One region of the Pseudomonas sp. LABIM340 genome, then DNA from elsewhere that is predicted to be linked to it. Evidence: predicted binding sites of a transcription regulator. Region 1 holds the regulator's gene; the other holds the start of a gene.
The links. Region 1 encodes sigma-54, which starts transcription at its own class of promoters, with help from an activator protein. Its sites were predicted from a motif close to ANTGGCATNNANNTTGCTNT; they were not measured.
Positions count from the first base shown of each region.

Region 2: glnA (glutamate--ammonia ligase) is a predicted target of sigma-54. The motif match lies at 1,588-1,607, and genes of this name have one in related genera.

Region 1 covers NZ_CM200227.1:1,158,467-1,161,881, reverse strand. The annotation lists gene lptB (LPS export ABC transporter ATP-binding protein) at 1-566, shown strand, start outside; gene ABKS89_RS05595 (RNA polymerase factor sigma-54) at 835-2,337, shown strand; gene hpf (ribosome hibernation-promoting factor, HPF/YfiA family) at 2,416-2,724, shown strand; gene ptsN (PTS IIA-like nitrogen regulatory protein PtsN) at 2,734-3,201, shown strand; gene rapZ (RNase adapter RapZ) at 3,204-3,415, shown strand, end outside.
Region 2 covers NZ_CM200227.1:6,133,113-6,136,527, reverse strand. The annotation lists gene glnA (glutamate--ammonia ligase) at 81-1,490, opposite strand; gene thiI (tRNA uracil 4-sulfurtransferase ThiI) at 1,822-3,276, shown strand.

The DNA of each region.
Region 1 (3,415 bases):
GCGCCGATCAGGGCGTCGTGCGCATCGACGAGCAGGATGTCACCCACCTGCCCATGCACGGCCGCGCCCGCGCCGGCATCGGCTACCTGCCGCAGGAAGCCTCGATCTTCCGCAAGCTGTCGGTGGCGGACAACATCGGCGCGATCCTCGAGACCCGCACCGACCTCGATCGCGCCGGCCGCCAGGAAGCCCTGGAAGGCCTGCTCGAGGAATTCCACATCCACCACATCCGTGACAACCTCGGCATGAGCCTGTCCGGTGGTGAGCGACGCCGCGTGGAAATCGCCCGCGCGCTGGCCAGTTCGCCGAAGTTCATCCTGCTGGACGAACCCTTCGCCGGCGTCGACCCCATCTCCGTGGGCGACATCAAGCAGATCATCCATCACCTCAAGGCCAAGGGCATCGGTGTACTGATCACCGACCACAACGTCCGCGAGACCCTGGACATCTGCGAAACGGCGTACATCGTCAACGACGGTCAGCTGATCGCCGAAGGCAGCGCCGAGAGCATCCTCGCCAACGACCTGGTGAAGGAAGTCTACCTGGGCCACGAGTTCCGCCTCTAAGGCCTGTCTCCAAGGCCCCGTGCCGCGCCCCTGCCAGGGCGTGGCAGCTCCATCTCTCCACCAAGCGTGGCGCGGCCCGTCGGCCGCTCCGCGACGCAGCCGGCTGCCTGCCGTACCCTGGTGCAACCGGGTTGTAACGAAAGGTCGACAGCCCCTAGGCAAAGCGTCCAAACTCAGGCATATAATTTGCTTCCTCGCGGCACCCCGGTGTCCGTAGTCGTGGATATGGCGCGCTTCGCGCCAGCGAACAAGGTGCCTAGTTCCAGCCATGAAACCATCGCTAGTCCTCAAGATGGGCCAGCAGCTGACGATGACTCCGCAGCTGCAACAGGCCATCCGACTGCTCCAGCTCTCCACGCTGGACCTCCAACAGGAAATCCAGGAAGCCCTGGAGTCCAACCCGATGCTGGAGCGCCAGGAAGAAGGCGAGGACTTCGACAACAGCGATCCCATGGCGGACGGTGCCGAGTCCGGCGCCAACGGCACCAGCAGCAGCTCCCAGGACAACTTCCAGGAAAGCACCACACCCAGCGTCGACAGCCTCGACGAGGACCAGTGGGCCGAGCGCATCCCCAACGAACTGCCGGTCGATACCGCCTGGGAAGACATCTACCAGACCAGCGCCAGCAGCCTGCCCAGCAACGATGACGACGAGTGGGACTTCACCTCCCGCACCTCCGCTGGTGAAAGCCTACAGAGCCATCTGCTGTGGCAACTCAACCTCCTGCCGATGTCCGATACCGACCGCCTGATCGCCCTGAGCATCATCGACGGCATCACGGACGACGGCTACCTCGACGAGTCCCTCGACGACATCCTCGCCTCCATCGACCCGGAACTGGGCGTGGAGATGGATGAAGTGGAAGTCGTCCTGCGCCGCGTGCAGCAGCTCGAACCCGCCGGCGTCGGTGCCCGCAACCTGCGCGAATGCCTGCTCCTGCAGCTGCGCCAGATGCCGACCAAGACCTACCTGCTGGCCGAGGCCATCCGTCTGGTCAGCGATCACCTGGACCTGCTCGGCAGCCGCGACTACAGCCAGCTGATGCGCCGCATGAAGCTCAAGGAAGACGAGCTGCGCGAGACCATCGAGCTGATCCAGTCGCTGCACCCGCGGCCCGGCTCGCAGATCGAATCCGGCGAAGCCGAATACGTCGTCCCGGATGTCATCGTGCGGAAGAACAACGAGCGCTGGCTGGTGGAACTCAACCAGGAAGCGGTGCCGCGCCTACGCGTGAACTCGCAGTACGCGGGCCTTGTGCGCCGCGCCGACTCCAGCGCCGACAACACCTTCATGCGCAACCAGTTGCAGGAAGCGCGCTGGTTCATCAAGAGCCTGCAGAGCCGCAACGAGACGCTGATGAAGGTGGCGACCCAGATCGTCGAGCACCAGCGCGGCTTCCTCGAGTATGGCGAGGAAGCGATGAAGCCACTGGTTCTGCACGACATCGCCGAGGCGGTGGGCATGCACGAGTCGACCATCTCCCGCGTCACCACGCAGAAATTCATGCACACGCCGCGTGGCATCTTCGAGCTGAAGTACTTCTTCTCCAGCCACGTCAGCACCTCCGAAGGCGGCGAGTGCTCGTCCACCGCGATTCGCGCCATCATCAAGAAACTGGTCGCGGCGGAAAGTCCGAAAAAGCCATTGAGTGACAGCAAGATCGCTGGTTTACTGGAGGCACAGGGCATTCAAGTGGCACGTCGTACCGTCGCCAAGTACCGGGAGTCCCTAGGAATCTCTCCCTCGAGCGAGCGCAAGCGGCTGGTGTGACGTTGATCCACGCCAAGGTGTTCCGGCGGCAGGCCCCATAACCTGCCACTTACACACGGGCAACAAGGAGAAAGCGGTATGCAAGTCAACATCAGTGGACATCAACTGGATGTGACCGACGCCCTGCGCGACTATGTCGGCGAGAAACTTGGCCGACTGGAGCGCCACTTCGACAAGATCACCAATGTTCAGGTCATCATGGAGGTCGAGAAGCTGAAGCAGAAAATTGAAGCCACCCTCCACATCGCCGGTGGCGAAGTGGTGGCCTGCGCGGAACATGAAGACATGTACGCGGCCATCGACCTGCTCACCGACAAGCTCGACCGCCAACTGATCAAGCACAAGGAAAAATACCTCGAACGCCAGCAAGGTGTTGGTGTCCGTTAACCCCTCCCTATGATCCGACTTGAGCAAATCCTGACCCCCGGCCGTTCCCTCGTGAACGTGCCGGGCGGCAGCAAGAAACGTGTCCTCGAACAAATCGCCAACCTGGTGGCTCGCGAGCTGCCGGGTTTCGATTCCCAAGACATCTTCGACAGCCTGGTGGCCCGGGAACGCCTGGGCTCCACCGGCTTCGGCAATGGCATCGCCATTCCGCACTGCCGCCTCCCCGGCTGCCAGTCGCCCATCAGCGCCATCCTGCACCTGGATCACCCGGTAGACTTCGACGCCCTCGACGGCGCGCCGGTCGACCTGGTGTTCGTGCTGCTGGTGCCGGAAGCGGCCACCGAGGAGCACCTGGAACTGCTGCGGCAGATCGCCTCCATGCTCGACCGCTCCGACGTCCGCGACCGCCTGCGTCACGCCGCCAACGGCGAGGACCTGTACCGGATCGTCGTGGACTTCCAGAACAACGGGCACTGATCATGCGCCTGATCATCATCAGTGGGAGATCCGGCTCGGGCAAGAGCACCGCGCTCAACGTGCTCGAGGACAACGGCTTCTACTGCATCGACAACCTGCCGGCCAGCCTCCTCCCGGACCTGGCCCAGCGCGCACTGCTGCACACCGAGCTGCTGCATCCGCAGGTCGCCGTCTCCATCGACGCGCGCAACCTGCCCAGCCAGCTGCAGCGCTT
Region 2 (3,415 bases), 1.7 Mb from region 1:
CCTGTGCGCTTTCCCGAGGGCATAAAAAAGGCCTCCCGAAGGAGGCCTTAATGCTGTCGCTATTTATAGGTATTCGTGGATCAGACGCTGTAGTACAGGTCGTATTCCAGCGGGTGCACGAAGGTGCGCACCTTGATTTCTTCTTCCGACTTCAGCTCGATGTAGGCATCGATGAACTCGTCGGTGAACACGCCGCCCTTGGTCAGGAACGCACGGCCCTTGTCGAGTTCTTCCAGCGCCTCTTTCAGGCTGCCGCAAACCTGCGGGATTTCCTTCGCCTCTTCCGGCGGCAGGTCGTACAGGTTCTTGTCGGCGGCATCGCCGGGGTGAATCTTGTTCTGGATGCCGTCCAGGCCGGCCATCAGCAGAGCGGCGAAGCACAGGTAGGGGTTGGCAGCCGGGTCCGGGAAGCGCGCTTCGATGCGGCGGGCTTTCGGGCTGGATACGTACGGGATACGGATCGAGGCGGAACGGTTACGGGCCGAGTAGGCCAGCATGACCGGGGCTTCGAAGCCCGGAACCAGACGCTTGTAGGAGTTGGTAGCCGGGTTGGTGAAGCCGTTCAGGGCCTTGCCGTGCTTGATGATGCCGCCGATGAAGTACAGGGCGGTGTCGGACAGGCCGGCATAGCCTTCGCCAGCGAAGGTGTTCTTGCCATCCTTGGAGATGGACATGTGAACGTGCATGCCCGAGCCGTTGTCGCCGTACAGCGGCTTCGGCATGAAGGTCACGGTCTTGCCATAGGCGTCGGCAACGTTGTGGATGCAGTACTTCAGGGTCTGAACTTCGTCAGCCTTGGCAACCAGGGTGTTGAACTTCACGCCGATTTCGTTCTGGCCGGCAGTCGCCACTTCGTGGTGGTGAACTTCGATGACCAGGCCCATTTCTTCCATGGCGTTGCACATGGCAGTACGGATTTCGTGGTCGTGGTCGACCGGCGGTACCGGGAAGTAGCCGCCCTTGACGCCCGGACGGTGGCCTTTGTTGCCGGTCTCGATGTCAGCGTCGGTGTTCCAGGAAGCCTGCTCGGAGAAGATCTTGAACATCGAGCCGGAGATGTCGGACTTGAACTTCACTTCGTCGAAGATGAAGAACTCCGGCTCCGGGCCGACGAATACGGTGTCACCGATACCGGTGGACTTCAGGTATTCCTCGGCGCGCTTGGCGATGTTGCGCGGGTCGCGCTCGTAGCCTTGCATGGTGCTCGGCTCGATGATGTCGCAAACGATGATCAGGGTCGGCTCTTCGGTGAACGGGTCGAGCACGGCGGTGCTGTCGTCCGGGAGCAGGATCATGTCGGAGGCTTCGATGCCCTTCCAGCCTTCGATGGAGGAGCCATCGAACATCTTGCCGGCTTCGAAGAACTCGTCGTCCAGCGCGTCGCGGGCGGGCATGGTGACGTGCTGCTGCTTGCCTTTGGTATCGGTGAAGCGCAGGTCAACCCACTTCACGTCATGATCTTTGATCAGTTGTTGCGACTTGTACGACATGCTGTCCTCCAGGAGGGATTAGAGCTGGGAGCTTTCTGTGCCCCAGTAACGGGTGATGCCGGCCGGCATAGTCGGCCAGGGCAACCTGCCTCACAAGAGAGCAAGTTGCGTGCCAGTGCCCGTAAACGGGCAGGGGCCCTGAAATCACGGGGTGTAGCGGGTGTTGCAGAGAATTGCGCGATAATAGTGCACCGCTTTGGTGCTCCATCGTGGTGCGTCAGTCCATTTTGGTGCATCAAAAAGAAAGTCTCCGATTTCTGCTCAAGTCTTGAGCAATTTCGGATATAATTCCGCCCCTTTTTTTCAGTCCCATGGCAATCGCCCGATCCGCATGAAACTCATCGTCAAGGTCTTCCAGGAAATCACCATCAAGAGCCGGCCGGTGCGCAAGCGCTTCATCCGCCAGCTGGCGAAGAACATTCGCACGGTGCTCCGCGATCTCGATCCCGAGCTGCTGGTCGAAGGCGAGTGGGACAACCTCGAGGTCGAGACCCAGGTCACCGACCCGAAAGTCCTGCGCGAGATGATCGAGCGCCTGACCTGCACGCCGGGCATCGGCCACTTCCTGGAAGTGCACGAGTACCCGCTGGGCGATTTCGACGACATCCTCGAGAAGTGCAAGGCCCACTTCGGCGACAAGCTGCCGGGCAAGGTCTTCTCCATGCGCTGCAAGCGCGCCGGCAAGCACCCCTTCACCTCCATCGATGTGGAGCGCTACGTCGGTGGTGGCCTGCGCCAGCATTGCGGCGCGGCGGGCGTCTCGCTGAAGAACCCGGAAGTGCAAGTGCGCGTGGAAATCCGCCATGACCGCCTCTACGTGATCCACGCCCAGCACGATGGCCTCGGCGGTTACCCGCTGGGCGCGCTGGAGCAGGTGCTGGTGCTGATGTCCGGCGGCTTCGACTCCACCGTGGCGGCCTACCAGATGATGCGCCGCGGCATGATCAGCCACTTCGTGTTCTTCAACCTCGGCGGCCGTGCCCACGAACTGGGCGTGATGGAAGTCGCGCACTATCTGTGGAAGAAGTACGGCAGTTCCCAGCGCGTGCTGTTCGTCAGCGTGCCCTTCGAGGAAGTGGTCGGCGAGATTCTCACGAAGGTCGACGACAGCTACATGGGCGTGACCCTGAAACGCATGATGCTGCGCGCCGCGAGCCGTGTAGCCGAGCGCCTGGAAATCGATGCGCTGGTGACCGGCGAGGCGATTTCCCAGGTCTCCAGCCAGACCCTGCCGAACCTCTCTGTGATCGACCGGGTGACCGACACCCTGGTCCTGCGCCCGCTGATCGTCAGCCACAAGCAGGACATCATCGACACCGCGACGAAAATCGGCACCGCCGAGTTCGCCAAGCACATGCCAGAATACTGTGGCGTGATCTCGGTGAACCCGACCACCCAGGCCAAGCCGCACCGTGTCGACCACGAAGAAACCAAGTTCGACATGGCCGTGCTCGACCGCGCCCTGGAGCGTTCCACCCAGATGACCGTCGACCGCGTGATCGACGAGCTGGGCAAGGACCTGGCGGTGGAAATGGTCGACGAAGTACTGGCCGGCCAGATCGTCGTGGACATCCGTCACCCGGATGCCCAGGAAGATGAACCGCTGGCCATCGAGGGCATCGAAGTCCTGGCCATGCCGTTCTACGCGATCAACAGCAAGTTCAAGGAACTGGACCCCAACCGCCAGTACCTCCTGTATTGCGACAAGGGCGTGATGAGTCGCCTGCACGCCCACCACCTGGTCAACGAAGGGCACACCAATGTGCGTGTTTACCGTCCGCAATAGAGGCGCGGACCAACGCCGCCAGCCCGGACTGTTCGGCGGCAGTATCCGCCACCGACCTCCCGACACATTCGGTGCGTAGGCTCACGCCCTGACCTTTTGCACCGCCGCGCCACGGCCCGGCCCCCGCTGCCGAAAACGG